DNA from 3 places in the Micromonospora sp. CNZ295 genome. Region 2 is predicted to be linked to each of the others. Evidence: riboswitches for the same ligand, from Rfam matches in the RefSeq annotation. Region 2 holds a riboswitch; each other region holds the start of a gene.

What was found. Region 2 has a riboswitch for S-adenosylmethionine ahead of EV376_RS19595 (ABC transporter substrate-binding protein). Riboswitches for the same ligand answer to the same signal wherever they lie in the genome.
Region 1: it holds a riboswitch for S-adenosylmethionine, as region 2 does, so the genes downstream of both, EV376_RS02970 (aminotransferase class V-fold PLP-dependent enzyme) here and EV376_RS19595 (ABC transporter substrate-binding protein) in region 2, are expected to answer to the same signal.
Region 3: it holds a riboswitch for S-adenosylmethionine, as region 2 does, so the genes downstream of both, thrC (threonine synthase) here and EV376_RS19595 (ABC transporter substrate-binding protein) in region 2, are expected to answer to the same signal.

The regions. Positions count from the first base shown of each region.
Region 1 is NZ_SHKZ01000001.1:630,325-634,834, reverse strand. Features, by position in the region: gene EV376_RS02975 (FUSC family protein) at 1-243, shown strand, start outside; gene EV376_RS02970 (aminotransferase class V-fold PLP-dependent enzyme) at 251-1,513, opposite strand; SAM riboswitch class IV at 1,559-1,680, opposite strand; gene EV376_RS02965 (PrsW family intramembrane metalloprotease) at 1,701-3,188, shown strand; gene EV376_RS30045 (hypothetical protein) at 3,262-3,429, opposite strand; gene EV376_RS02960 (GroES family chaperonin) at 3,490-3,828, opposite strand; gene EV376_RS02955 (AI-2E family transporter) at 3,987-4,510, shown strand, end outside.
Region 2 is NZ_SHKZ01000001.1:4,185,019-4,189,528, reverse strand. Features, by position in the region: gene EV376_RS19605 (glycoside hydrolase family 15 protein) at 1-298, opposite strand, end outside; gene EV376_RS19600 (RraA family protein) at 477-1,169, shown strand; SAM riboswitch class IV at 1,251-1,364, shown strand; gene EV376_RS19595 (ABC transporter substrate-binding protein) at 1,595-2,419, shown strand; gene EV376_RS19590 (amino acid ABC transporter permease) at 2,490-3,263, shown strand; gene EV376_RS19585 (amino acid ABC transporter ATP-binding protein) at 3,260-3,991, shown strand; gene EV376_RS19580 (VOC family protein) at 4,043-4,480, opposite strand; gene EV376_RS19575 (DinB family protein) at 4,482-4,510, opposite strand, start outside.
Region 3 is NZ_SHKZ01000001.1:651,369-655,878, reverse strand. Features, by position in the region: gene EV376_RS03070 (hypothetical protein) at 1-160, opposite strand, end outside; gene EV376_RS03065 (winged helix-turn-helix domain-containing protein) at 182-406, shown strand; gene EV376_RS03060 (helix-turn-helix domain-containing protein) at 446-760, opposite strand; gene EV376_RS03055 (DMT family transporter) at 850-1,815, shown strand; gene EV376_RS03050 (DoxX family protein) at 1,936-2,379, shown strand; SAM riboswitch class I at 2,486-2,621, shown strand; gene thrC (threonine synthase) at 2,632-3,918, shown strand; gene EV376_RS03040 (GNAT family N-acetyltransferase) at 4,260-4,510, shown strand, end outside.

The DNA of each region.
Region 1 (4,510 bases), 3.6 Mb from region 2:
GAGCGGTCGCTGCGGGCGGTCAGCGAGGCCGGTCGGGCGTACGAGGAGGGGGTGGGCTTCTCCGGCAGCGTCGTGATCGCGCAGGTGCGTACCACGGCCAGCGACCTGCTGGTCGCCTCCGGCATCGCGCAGGACGAGGCGAACCGCTGGGTTCGCCGGTCCTTCGGCGAGCCGGACGGGGCCGGGGCGTCGGCCGAGCGGAACGGCACAGCCAAGCCGCCCACCGCACCGCCGGTCGGCTGACCGCCCGTCAGCCGAGCGCGGCGAGCGCCGTCACCAGCCGGTCCACGTGGTCCGCCGTGCTGCCCAGCCCGATGCTGGCGCGCAGCGCCGTCGCCGGCAGGTCCCGCCGGCCGGCACGCGCGGCCGCCTCGGCGAGCAGCCGCCGGGCGAGCGGGTGGGCGCAGAACAGGCCGTCGCGTACGCCGATCTGCTGGTGCCGGGCGAGGCCGGCCGCCACCTCGGCCGAGTCCCGACCGGCCACCACGAACGAGACGATCCCCACCCGTGGCGCGTCGGGGCCGAACGTGCGCAGCTCGACCACGTGCGGCAGCGCCCGGAGGCCGTCGCGCAACCGGCCCAGCAACGCCTGCTCGGCGTCGTGCAACGCCACCCGGTCGGCGGCGGCCAGGGCGTCGCAGACCGCGGCGAGGGCCACCGCGCCGAACAGGTTCGGCGTTCCGGCCTCGTGCCGGGCCGGCCCGGTCGCCCAGCGGACGTCGTGGGTGGCGGCGCCGACATGGCTGGTCGCCCCGCCGCCGGCGAGGTAGGGCGGCGCCGCGTCCAGCCAGTCGGCCCGCCCGATGAGCACACCCGCGCCGAACGGCGCGTACAGCTTGTGCCCGGAGGCGGCCAGGTAGTCGACGTCGAGGGTGCGGACGTCGACGGGAGCGTGCGGGGCGAGCTGCGCGGCGTCCACTACGATCCGGGCCCGGTGCCGGCGGGCGACCCGGGCCAGCTCGGCCACCGGCCAGCGTTCGCCGGTCACGTTGCTCGCACCGGTCACCGCGACCAGCACCGGCAGCTCGCGGCCGGGACCGCCGCCCCGGCGCAGTTCGCCGAGGGCGGCGTCGAGCGCGCGGACGGCGCCGGCCGGGGCATCCGGCACCGGCAGCCGGACCGAGCCGCGCGGCCAGGGCAGCAGGTTGGCGTGGTGCTCGCCGCCGAAGGTCACCACCGTGCCGCCGGCCGGCAGTGCCCGGGCCAGCAGGTTCAGCGCGTCCGTGGTGTTCCGGGTGAAGACCACGTGGTCGTCCGGCCGGGCGCCGAAGAAGTCGCCGACCGCCTGGCGGGCCCGCTCGTACGCCAGCGTGCAGCGCCGCGACAGCGCACCCGCGCCCCGGTGCACGCTCGCGTACCAGGGGAGCAGCTCGGCCACCGCGTCGGCGGCGGCCCGCGCGCACGGCGCGGTGGCCGCGTAGTCCAGGTTGACCTGACCCGGTACGCCGAGCACGTCGAGCGGTCCGGCCTGGGCGAGCGACGTCGCCGGTGGGGGTAGGAGAGTGAGCGTCATCTGCGGCGCCTCCGGGGCCAGGGACCCCGGTGGGCACACGGGCGGGGTCCGCGCTTGCCCGGCGCGCGGATCGGGCCGGGCCCGGTCATCACCCGGGGCACCCCACCGCGAACCTCGACGAGGGTTGCCGGCCAGCAAGCCGGGGCTTGACGCTGGCGCTCGTGACCTGCCCGCAGCATAGCGGGCCGTGGTGCGGCCGTCCCGGCGGGCCGGCGGTGACTACGCTGACGTCATGGCCGACACCCCGCCCGGCGTGCCCCTGCCGCCGTCGCCGACCGCCGCCGACCCGTCGGCCAGCCCCCGGATGCCGGTACGCCGTACGAGCTGGGTCCGCTACCTGGTGCTCGGCGGGGTGGTCCTGCTGATCGCCGCCTGCGCCGTCTTCATGGTGTGGCGACTCGGCGAGAGCCTCGGCGGTGAGGCACTGCTGGTCGGCGTGATCGCGGCGATCCTTCCGGTTCCGGTGCTGGTGGCCTGTTTCCTGTGGCTCGACCGGTACGAGCCGGAGCCGCTGAAGTACCTGATCTTCTGCTTCGCGTGGGGCGCGTTCGTCTCGACGGCCGCCTCGCTGACGGTCAACGGCTTCGCTGCCGGCGTCTTCGAGCGGCTGAGCCTGCCCGTCGCGCTCACGGCCGTGCTTGTCGCGCCGTTCATCGAGGAGCTGACCAAGGCGCTCGGGCCGATCCTGCTGCTGATCTTCCGGCGCCGGGAGATCTCCGGGATCACCGACGCCCTGGTCTACTGCGGGCTCTCCGCGATCGGCTTCGCGATGGTGGAGAACATCCTCTACCTGGGCGGTTACGGCTACCGGACCGGTGTCGAGCAGTACGGCCCGGCGACCGGCACGCAGCAGGTCATCGCCATCTTCATCGTGCGCATCCTGCTCTTCGGGTTCGCCCACCCGCTGTTCACCTCGATGACCGGGGTGGGGCTGGGCATCGCCGCCCGTACCGCCGACCGTCGGGTGCGGGTGCTGGCGCCGGTCGCGGGTCTGCTGCTGGCGATGATGCTGCACGGCACGTGGAACCTGCTGCCGACGCTCACGCAGGCCACCGGCCAGCCGCTGATCCTGCTCTACGGGTTCCTCGGTGTCATGGTGCCGATCTTCTTCGGCATGGTCGGGCTGGCCGTCTGGCTGCGGTCCTGGGAGGGCCGGCTCACCGAGCGCACCCTCCCGGACTACGTCCGCGCCGGGTGGCTCACCCCGCCCGAGGTGGCGGCGCTGAGCAGCCTCGGGCGACGGCACGCGGCGCGGGCGTGGGCCAAGCGGGTCGGCGGCGACGCCGGCCTGAAGGCGATGCGGGGGTACCAGTTCGCCGCGACCCGGCTCGCGTTGCTGCGCGACGGCATGCGGCGTGGGCTGGACAGCCGCCCCAAGGACCGGGAGCGGGCCGCCGCCGAGGAGCGCCACCTGTTGGAGATGATCAGCGGCTACCGCGCGTTCTTCGTCGGCCGTGACCCGTACGCCCCGGTCGGCGTCTGGGACGGGCACCGCTACCACCTGCGGTTCCCGGACGGCTCGCAGCGGCCGGTGGAGGCGCCGGACGAGCCGGTGGTCCCGATCCCGGTCGTGCTCGCCCCGCCACCGCCGCCCGCGTTCCCGCCCGGCTACGGCCCGCCGCCCGGCTGGCCCGGTCTCCGCCCGCCGGCCCCCTGGCCGCCCGGCCGGTACTGACGTCGGTTCGCAGCGCCGCGGGTCGCCGGGGTCCACCGGTCACGACCCGCGCCGGGCCCGCGGCCGATGGCGGTCAGGCGGTGAGGCCGGTCAGGAAGTCACCGAAACCCTGGAAGATCGCTACCAGGCCGGCGCCGATCGCCTTGAACATCTCGGCGGCACCCTCGGGGCGGAACGCCATGAAGTAGATCAGGAACGCGATGAAGCCCCAGAAGAGCAACTTCTTGATCAGCTCCGGCATCGTCCCTCCCCAGGGCCCCTGGTGCGGCTGGCTTCCCGGGAGGGAGCGGCGCAAACGGCCCTACAGGTAGAGACCCGTCGAGTCGGGCTCCACGCGTTGCGCGGCGACGGCGTGCACGTCGCGCTCGCGGAGCAGCACGTACTCCCGGCCGTGCAGCTCGACCTCGGAGCGGTCGTCGGGATCGAAGAGCACCCGGTCGCCGGAGACGATGGAGCGGACACTCGGGCCCACCCCGACGGCGGTGGCCCAGGCCAGCCGCTTGCCGACGGCGGCGGTCGCCGGGATCACGATGCCGGCGGTGGAGCGGCGCTCACCCTCGCTTCCCTCCATGCGTACCAGCACCCGGTCGTGCAGCAGCCGGATCGGCAGGCCGGAGTCGAGATTCTTGTCGGCGGTCACGCGGAAGACGCTACCGTGTCCCGCCCCGGCGGCCCGGCCGTGGTTACGGTCGCGGGGGCGGGGGCATTCGTGTGGCGGATCTGGCCTACGGTGGCGGGAACGGGCGTATCCTGTCCGACCTGACCGTGCCGGTACCGCTACTTCGTCAGGAGGTGCGCTTGAGCCGCTTCGAGCGGATGCGTGGACGGTTCCGTCGCGCGTACGAGTCGGGTCGTGAGTCGGTCCGGGCCCGGCGGGAGTTGGCCGCGGTCCGCCGTGCCGCTGACGACCCGGAGGCCGGCGCCGCCTCGCCGGAGCGACCGGGCCCGGTGGCGTCACCGTCGGCGACGGTGGTCGGCGCGGAGCCGCCCGCCGCGATGCACAACTCCACCACCAGCCGGGACGACGCGGACGTCCCGCACGCGTTGCGGATCAGCGCCGCCTGGTCGTGGCGGCTGATCGTGATCGGCATCGTCGCCTGGGCGCTGATGAGGATCGTCGGCCAGATCCGCATCGTGATCATCCCGCTGGCCATCGCGCTGCTGCTCTCCGCGTTGCTCGCTCCGGCGGTGGGCTGGCTGTTGCGGGCCCGGTTCCCGCGGTCGCTGGCGACCGCCGTGGTCCTGGTGGGCGGGCTCGCCGGGGTGATCGGCACGCTGACCCTGGTGGTCAACGAGTTCATCCAGGGCGTGCCGGAGCTGAG
Region 2 (4,510 bases):
CGCGATCCCCGGCGACGGGCATGAAGTCGATGAGCTCACCCACCCCGTCCGCGCTGAGGAAGCGGGTGATCAGGATCGGGGTGCCGGGCAGGTAGAGCTGTTTGCACGTGTAGTCGACGCCGTCCGGGGTGGCCCGGAAGTAGCCGCCGCGGTGGCGGTCCAGCAGGCCGGCGAAGAGGCTCGGGGAGTCGAACCGCGGGGCGCAGAACCAGTCGATCGTGCCGTCCATCGCCACCAACGCCGCGGTCTGCAGGTCACCGATCAGCCCGTGCGCCTCCACCGCCGGGTACGAGTCCACGAGTCCTCCCCAGGTCTCCGACCGCGCGACTACCCCCGCTGCGCCGGCCCACACCTCACCGCGCCCCCTGCCACCTGCCGAGGAGCCGGCGGAGGCCAGCGGCCGACCATTGGACCTGGCCGGCCCGCCGCTGTCCGTTCCTACGATGTGGGCGCCGTTCCGACGACCGGGAGGACCCATGCGGGAGCGCTTCACCGACCTGTCCACGCCCCTGGTGGCCGACGCCTGCGTCCGGCTGGGGGTGCCGCTGCGGGTGGCGCCGGCCGGGATCCGGCCGGTGGTTCCCGGCCAGCGGCTCGCCGGGCGGGTGCTGCCGGTGCGCCACCACGGCAGCGTGGACGTGTTCCTCGAGGCGTACGGGCACGCGGCGTCCGGTGACGTGCTGGTGATCGACAACGGCGGCCGGACCGACGAGGCGTGCGTGGGTGACCTGGCGGTGCTGGAGGCCGCCGCGGTCGGCGTCGCCGGCCTGGTGGTGTGGGGGCTGCACCGGGACACGCCGGAGCTGGTGGAGATCGGCGTTCCCGTCTTCAGCTACGGCGCCCTGCCGGCGGGCCCGACCCGGGTCGACCCGCGGGAGCCGGAGTCGCTCAGCAGTGCCCGCTTCGGCGCGCACCGGGTCGATGTCGACGACCTCGTGCTGGCCGACGACGACGGGGTGCTGTTCGTGCCGGCGGTACGGGGCGAGGAGGTGCTGGCGGCGGCGGAGCGGATCCACCGCACCGAGCGGGTGCAGGCGCAGCGGATCCGCGCCGGCGAGACACTGCGCGAGCAGACCGCGTTCGCCGAGTACCTGGCCCGCCGCGACGCCGATCCCGGCTACACCTTCCGCGCCCACCTGCGCCGCATCGGCGGGGCGATCGAGGAGTGACGAATCCGCAGGTGAGGCCGCACGTGAGGGTGGTCATACCGGCTGGACAGCCCACCGGCCCGCGCTGCTAACCTCGGCCCAGGTCATGAGCGCCAGCGCGAAGCCCCGGCTTGCTGGCCGGCAACCCTCGTCCACGTAGGGGTGCCCCGGGTGAGGACCAGGCACCGGAGCAGGGCTCCGGCGCAAGCGTGGCCTGGCACCCCAGGTCAGCACAGACCTTGGAGGAGAGCCGTGTACGTCCGCATCGTCGCCCCGCCGTTGGTCCTGACCCGGCGCCGCCATGTCGACCTGATGCGGGTCTGCACCGACGCGTGTCGCTGACCGCGCCGAATCCCCCTTCCGTCTGATCCACCCCAGCGGTACGCCCACCGGGCGCACCGTCGGCGCCGCACGTCCGTGCGCGCCCGTACCTCTCGGAGGCACCTGTGCGATTCCGTTCCACCCTGACCCGGGCCGCCACTCTCGCCGTCGCCGCCGTCCTCGGCGCCGCCACGCTGACCGCGTGCGGCGGCGCGGACGACCGCGCCGACAACCCGTACAACCTGCTCCAGCCGGGTGTGCTGCGCGCCGGCACACTCACCGACGCGCCGCCGAACGTCTACCTCAAGGACGGCGAGTTCACCGGCTTCGACAACGACCTGCTGGTGGCCGCGGCCGACAAGCTCGGCCTGAAGGTCGAGTTCGTGGGCACCGACTTCTCGGCTCTGCTGTCCCAGGTCGCCAACCGCAAGTTCGATGTGGGCAGCTCGTCGATCACCATCACCGAGGCGCGGAGGAAGACCGTCGACTTCGGCAACGGCTACGACTTCGGCTACTTCGGACTCGACGTGCCGGCCGGCTCGTCGATCACCAGCTTCGACCAGCTCGCCGGCAAGCGGGTGGTGGTCGTGCAGGGCACCGTCCAGGACGACTACGCCACCGGCAACCAGCTCGACCCGGTGCGGGTGCCGGACTACAACGCCGCGGCCAACCAGCTCAAGGCCGGTACGGCCGACGCCTGGATCGCCCCGGCCGAGATCGGCGACAAGTTCGCCGCGGACAACAGCAGCAAGATCAAGGTGGCGGCGAAGCTGCTCAGCCCGGCCCCGACCGCGTACGCGTTCGCCAAGGGCAACGACGCGCTCCGCGAGGCGCTGGACAAGGCTCTCGACGAGGTGATCGCCGACGGCACCTGGCAGCGGCTCCAGGAGCAGTACTACCCCGGCCGCCCGATCCCGGCTGACTTCAGGCCCGGCAGCGGCGCCCGCTGAACCCGCAGGAAGGGCCCCTTCGCAACGCCGGGCGAGGTGAAGGGGCCCTTCTTAACACCGGAGGTGCATCGTGGACCCGCTACGGACGTTGTGGGAGACCTTCTTCGACTGGGAGTCGATGCGCGAGGCGCTGCCCGACATGCTCACCGTCGGGCTGCCCAACACGCTGATCCTGGCGGTCTCCGCGGCCCTGATCGGTTCGGTGCTCGGCATGCTGCTCGCGGTCGCCGGTATCTCGCGTACCCGATGGTTGCGCTGGCCGGCCCGGGTCTACACGGACGTCTTCCGCGGCCTGCCGGCGGCGGCGACCATCCTGCTGATCGGTGTGGGCCTGGCGCCGCTGGGCATGCAGGTCTGGGGCCCGAACCCCTATCCGCTGGGCATCCTGGCGCTGTCGCTGATCGCGGCGGCGTACATCGGGGAGATCTTCCGCTCCGGCATCCAGTCGGTGGAGACCGCGCAGCTGGAAGGCGCCCGGGCGTTGGGGCTCTCCTGGGGCGAGGCGATGCGGGTGGTGATCATCCCGCAGGGGGTCCGCCGGGTGCTGCCCGCCTGGGTGAACCAGCTCATCGCGCTGATCAAGGACTCCAGCCTGGTCTACTTCCTCGGCCTGCTGGCCAGCCAGCGGGAGCTGTTCCGGATCGGGCAGGACTACGCGGCGAACACCGGCAACCAGTCGGCGCTGCTGCTGGCCGGCCTGTTCTACCTGGCGCTGACGGTGCCGCTGACCCACGCGGTCAACGCGATCGACCGCCGGCTGCGGCACGGCCGGGCGGCCGGGCCACCCGACGACGAGGACGACGATCTCGCGCTCGCCGGCGCGGTGGAAGGGGGCCCGCGATGAGCGCGTCGGTCAGCGTGAGCGTCCGGGACGTGCATCTCGCGTTCGGGGCGAACCGGGTGCTGCGGGGCGTCGACCTGGAGGTGCCCAGCGGGGCGACCGCGTGCGTGATCGGCCCGTCCGGCTCGGGCAAGTCGACGCTGCTGCGGACGATCAACCGGCTGATCGAGCCGGACCGCGGCGACGTGCTGCTCGACGGCCGCAGCGTACTCACCGACGACCCGGACCGGCTGCGGCAGCGGGTCGGGATGGTGTTCCAGCAGTTCAACCTCTTCCCGCACATGAGCGTGCTGCGCAACGTGACGCTCGCGCTGCGACGGATCCGCGGGCTGCCCGAGGATGAGGCGGTGGCGGTGGCCCGGCACCAGCTGGACCGGGTGGGGCTGGCCGCCAAGGCCGACGCCCGGCCGGCGCAGCTGTCCGGCGGCCAGCAGCAGCGGGTCGCCATCGCGCGGGCGCTGGCGCTGGCACCGCAGGTGATGCTCTTCGACGAGGCCACCTCGGCGCTCGACCCGGAGCTGGTCAAGGGTGTGCTGTCGCTGATGGCGGAGCTGTCCGCGGGCGGCATGACGATGGTGGTGGTCACCCACGAGATGGGGTTCGCCCGCGAGGTGGCCGACACCGTCGCGTTCATGGACCGGGGCGTCGTGCTGGAGTCCGGCGCGCCGGCGGCGATCTTCGAAGCCGCCGGGCACCCGCGGCTGCGGCGGTTCCTCTCCCAGGTCCTCTAGTCGCCCGGTCGACGTCCCCGGTCGGGCCGGGGACGCCGACCGGGGCGGCGGTCAGTCGAGGCAGAACTCGTTGCCCTCGGGGTCGGCGAGCACGATGTGACCGGCTTCGAGCGGCGGCGCCGGCTCGTGCCGGGCGAGCCGGGTGGCGCCGAGCGCGACGAGCCGCTCGGCCGCCGCCTCCAGGGCCGCCATCCGCGCGTCGCCCGCCAGCCCGGGCGCGGCCCGCACGTCCAGGTGTACGCGGTTCTTGGCCCGCTTGCCCTCCGGCACCCGCTGGAAGAACAGCCGAGGTCCGGCGCCCTCGGGGTCGACCACTCCCGAGGCGTCGTTGCGGCGCTCGGGCGGCACGCCGAACGCCGTCAGGGCCTGCTCCCAGGACTCGAAGCCCGGGGGCGGTTCCTGCAGGCGGTAGCCGAGCGTCGCGGCCCAGAACGCCGCCAGCTTGGCGGGGTCGGTGCAGTCGAAGGTGATCTGGATGTCGCGGGCCATCTCAGCTCGTCTCCCGTCGGGTGTGCCGGT
Region 3 (4,510 bases), 3.5 Mb from region 2:
GGTGGTCGGCCCGACGGGTGCAGCGGAGGCCGTCGGGCCGTCGGTGGTCGCACCACACCCGGGTACGCAGGAACTGCCGGTCCTCCCCGCTCAACGTCGTCTCGCCGAAGTCCAGGACGTTGACGTGCCCCAGCGAGTCGCGAAGGCCAGCGGCCAGCATGGCCGCCCCGGGGCCTCCACCGTGCCAGTCACACCGTTCTACGAGCGCATCACCACCGAGATCCGGGACGAGATCAGGTCGGGCGACCTGAAGCCTGGCGACAAGCTGCCGTCCATCTCCGAACTGTGCGCGAAGTACGGCGTTTCGACCCAGGTCATCCGCTCGGCGATGCTCATTCTCCGCGCCGAGGGTCTGGTCGAGGGGCACCAGGGGCGCGGTGTCTACGTCCGTGAGCGCAAGCGCTGACGCAGTTCACCTGGTCCGGCTCCGATCGCCTGGGCGCCGTCAGGCGGCGTCCCGCCCTGCCCGTTCGGTGAGTATCGCGTCCAGCAGGCCGGGGTAGCGGCGGTCGAGCTCGTCGCGGCGCAGCCGGACGAAGCGGGTGGTGCCGGCGATCCGGGTCCGGGTGAACCCGGCCTCACGTAGCACCTTCAGGTGGTGGCTGCGGGTGGCCTTGGAGACGCCGAACTCGAACGTGCCGCAGGCGTGCTCACCGCCGGTGGCGAGCACCCGCACGATCTGGAGCCGGACGTCGTCGGCCAGTGCGGCCAGGACGGCCGTGACCGGGACCTCGTCCAGCGCGGGTTCGTGCAGCTCCATGTGACGAGTGTAACCGTTGTTCGAGTTTCGTCGAACAAGGCCGTAGGGTCGGCGTCGTTGGTTCGACGGTACTCGAACAAGGAGCTTCCATGCGCTCTCGCGCGGCCGCCTTTCCGCTGCTCGCCGTCCTGAGCTGGGGGGTGATGTTCCCCGTGCTGGCCAGCGCGCTGGGCCGGGTCGACGCGCTCAACCTGACCACCGCCCGCTATCTGCTGGCCACCGCGATCCTGGTCGCGCTGCTGCTGATCCGGGAGGGCGCCGCCGCGCTGCGTCCCGGCCGTCGGGCCACCGAGGTGGCGCTGCTCGGCATCGGCGGGTTCGCCGGCTTCAACCTGCTGGCCAACCTGGCCCTCGGGTACGCCACCCCGCAGCAGATCGCGCTCTTCGCGTCCACCATCCCGGTGGTCACCCAACTGGTCCGGTGGGCCCGCGACGGCGTACGCCCGCGGCCGCTGCTGCTCGGGCTCTCCCTGGTCGCGCTGGTGGGCGTCGGTCTGGTGATCACCCGCGGCCGGCTCGACGGATTCGACGAGTTCGGGTTGGGCGCCCTGCTGACCAGCGGCGCGGTGCTCGGCTGGGCGATCTACACCCACGGCGCCACCCGGTTCGGCGAGTGGACGCCACTCCGCTACACCACGCTGACGTCGGTCGCCGGCACGTTCGCCATGCTGGCCGCCAGCGCCTCGGCCGACCTCGCCGGCTGGCAGCACGTACCCGCCGCGGCCGACCTCGTCGCGGTCGCACCGCAACTGGCGTACGTCGTGATCGTCGCCGCGGTGGTCGCCGGGCTGGCCTGGAACACCGGCGTGCAGCGCCTGGGCGCGGCCAACGCGGCGCTGTTCATGAACCTGGTCCCGGTGACCACCTTCGCCGTACAGGTCGCCCGCGGTTACCGGCCCGCTGCCGTTGAGCTGGCCGGCGCGGCCGTCACCATCGCCGCCCTGGTGGCAGCCAACGTCGCGGTCCGCCCCCGCCGCGGTACGACCGGGCCGCGGCCCACCGCCGTCGCCGATCCGGCGGCGGTCGTCGACGCGCCCGCCGTCGTGGCCCGCTAGCCGGTCCGAGGTGGCCGGGACGAGCGCCGTGGGAGCGTTCCCACGAAGAGGGAATGTATCGACATTGTTAAATCGAAGGTCGCATCCTGATGCCCAACCCGGCGTAATGGAGGTATCGGAATGCGTACTGATCGGTTGGGCGGTTCGGTCCTGTCCCTGTTCCGCATGGTGGTCGGCCTGCTGTTCCTGTGCCACGGCCTCGCTTCGCTCTTCGGCGTCTTCGGCGGCAACCGGGGCACGGGTCAGGCCGTAGCCGTCGGGGAGTGGCCCGGCTGGTGGGCGGCGCTGATCCAGGTCGTGTGCGGCGGCCTGGTGCTCGTCGGCTTCCTCACCCGGCCGGCCGCGCTGCTGGCGTCCGGGTCGATGGCCTACGCGTACTTCGTCGTCCACCAGCCCGAGGCGCTGCTGCCGCTGCGCAACCACGGCGAGCTGCCGATCCTGTTCTGCTGGTCCTTCTTCCTGGTCGCGGTGCTCGGGCCCGGTACCTGGGCGTTGGACACCCTGCTCCCCGCCCGGCGCTCGGCCGCCGCCAATTCGCCGTCGCCCCGCTCCGTCCCGGTCTGAACCAGGGCGGCCGGCAGGTTGCGGGCTAGGTCACATCTGGCCACTCCGTGGGAAGAGGCGGTTGCCAGCCACCTGGCGGTGCTTAGACTCGGCGGCACAACTACATACCTCATCCAGAGGGGCTGAGGGATACGGCCCGACGACGCCCCGGCAACCACCCCGCGCGCTCACCGCAGAGCGACCGGCGGGGCAGGTGCCAATTCCGTCCCCGCCGCAGAGCGCGAAGCGGGGAAAGATGAGAGGACTCTCGACATGACGTCGACGCTCGTCCCGTCCGGCATCGACACCACCACCAGCCCCGCCCGCGCCCTGGTCTGTCGCGCCTGTTCGGCCCGGTACCCGCTCGCCGCCCAGCACGCCTGTTACGAATGTTTCGGTCCGCTCGAGGTGGACTACGACACCGCCGCCCTCGCCGCCGTCACCCGGGAGCAGATCGAGGCGGGCCCGAAGAACATCTGGCGGTACGCCGCGCTGCTCCCCGCCGGCCAGGACGCGGCCGCGCGGGTCACCCTCGACCCGGGCTTCACCCCGCTGGTCGCCGCCCCGAACCTCGCCGCCGAGCTGGGCATCACCGCGCCACTGTGGGTCAAGGACGACAGCGCCAACCCGACCCACTCCTTCAAGGACCGCGTGGTCTCGGTGGCGCTGACCGCGGCGCGGGCGTTGGGCTTCACCCGGTTCGCCTGCGCCTCCACCGGCAACCTGGCCAACTCGGTCGCCGCGCACGCCGCCCGGGCCGGCATCCCGTCGGTCGTCTTCATCCCCAGCGACCTGGAGCAGGGCAAGGTGGTCACGACCGCCGTGTACGGCGGCGACCTGGTCGCGATCGACGGGTCGTACGACGACGTGAACCGGCTCTGCGGGGAGCTGGTGGAGACCGACGAGTTCGAGGACACCGCGTTCGTCAACGTGAACGTGCGCCCGTACTACGCGGAGGGGTCGAAGACGCTCGGCTACGAGGTGGCCGAGCAGCTCGGCTGGCGGATCCCCGCCCAGGTGGTGATCCCGATGGCCTCCGGCGAGCTGCTTACGAAGATCGACAAGGCGTTCAGCGAGCTGGTCGAGATCGGGCTCGTCGAGGCGCCGGCCGGTGGCTGGAAGGTGTTCGGCGCGCAGTCCACCGGCTGCAACCCGATCGCCACCGCCCTGCACGACGGCACCGACACCATCACCCCGGTCAAGCCGACCGGGATCGCCAAGTCGCTGAACATCGGCGACCCCGCCGCCGGCCTGTACGCCCTCGAGGCGGTCCGCCGGACCGGCGGCTGGATGGACCAAGTCGACGACGAGGAGATCCGCGCCGGGATCCGGCTGCTGGCCCGTACCACCGGGGTCTTCGCCGAGACCGCGGGTGGCGTGACCGTCGCCGCGCTGCGCAAGCTCGTCGAGTCCGGCCGCCTCGACCCGGCCGCCGAGACGGTCGTGTTCAACACGGGCGAGGGCCTGAAGACGCTGGACGCCGTCGCGAGCCAGGTCGGCCCCACCCACCGCATCAAGCCCTCCCTACGCGCCGCCCGAGACGCCGGCCTCCTGTCCTGAACCCCCACCCCCGCCCACCCACGGTTGATCATGAACTATTAGCGCTCGAAAGCGCTTTCCCCGGCTGTAACTTCATGGTCGACGGCGTGGGAGGGGGTGGGGTGGGAGATCCGGACGGTAGTCGGCATTTCGCGCTCAGTGCGGAAAACGCGCGGTGAAGGACTTGACGTCGGCAATCGGGCAGCGCAAGATGCTCCGTGCGGGAGGGCGTGTCGCCGAAGACCTTGTTCTTTCGACCCAGCGCCGGAGGCGTTGTGCGATCGTCCCTCCCGACCAACGTCCGATCGGGGCCGGCGGAAAACCGCTGGCCCCGATCGCGTTTTCCGCGCACGCTCGAAGCCATGAGCATCGCCGTCACGCCGTACGACGCCGCCGACCCGGCCGCGATCGACGAGGCGCACCGGGTCGCGTTCGCGGCGACCGCCGCCGACCAGCCCGATTTCCCGAACCAGACCCGGGACCAGTTCGCGGCGTACGCGGCCAACCCGATGCCGGGCCTCACCGTGCTCCGCGCCCTCGCCCGGCTCGACGGCGTGGCCGCCGGCCATCTCGAACTGCGGTTGCCGCAGCTCGACAACACCGACAACGCCAG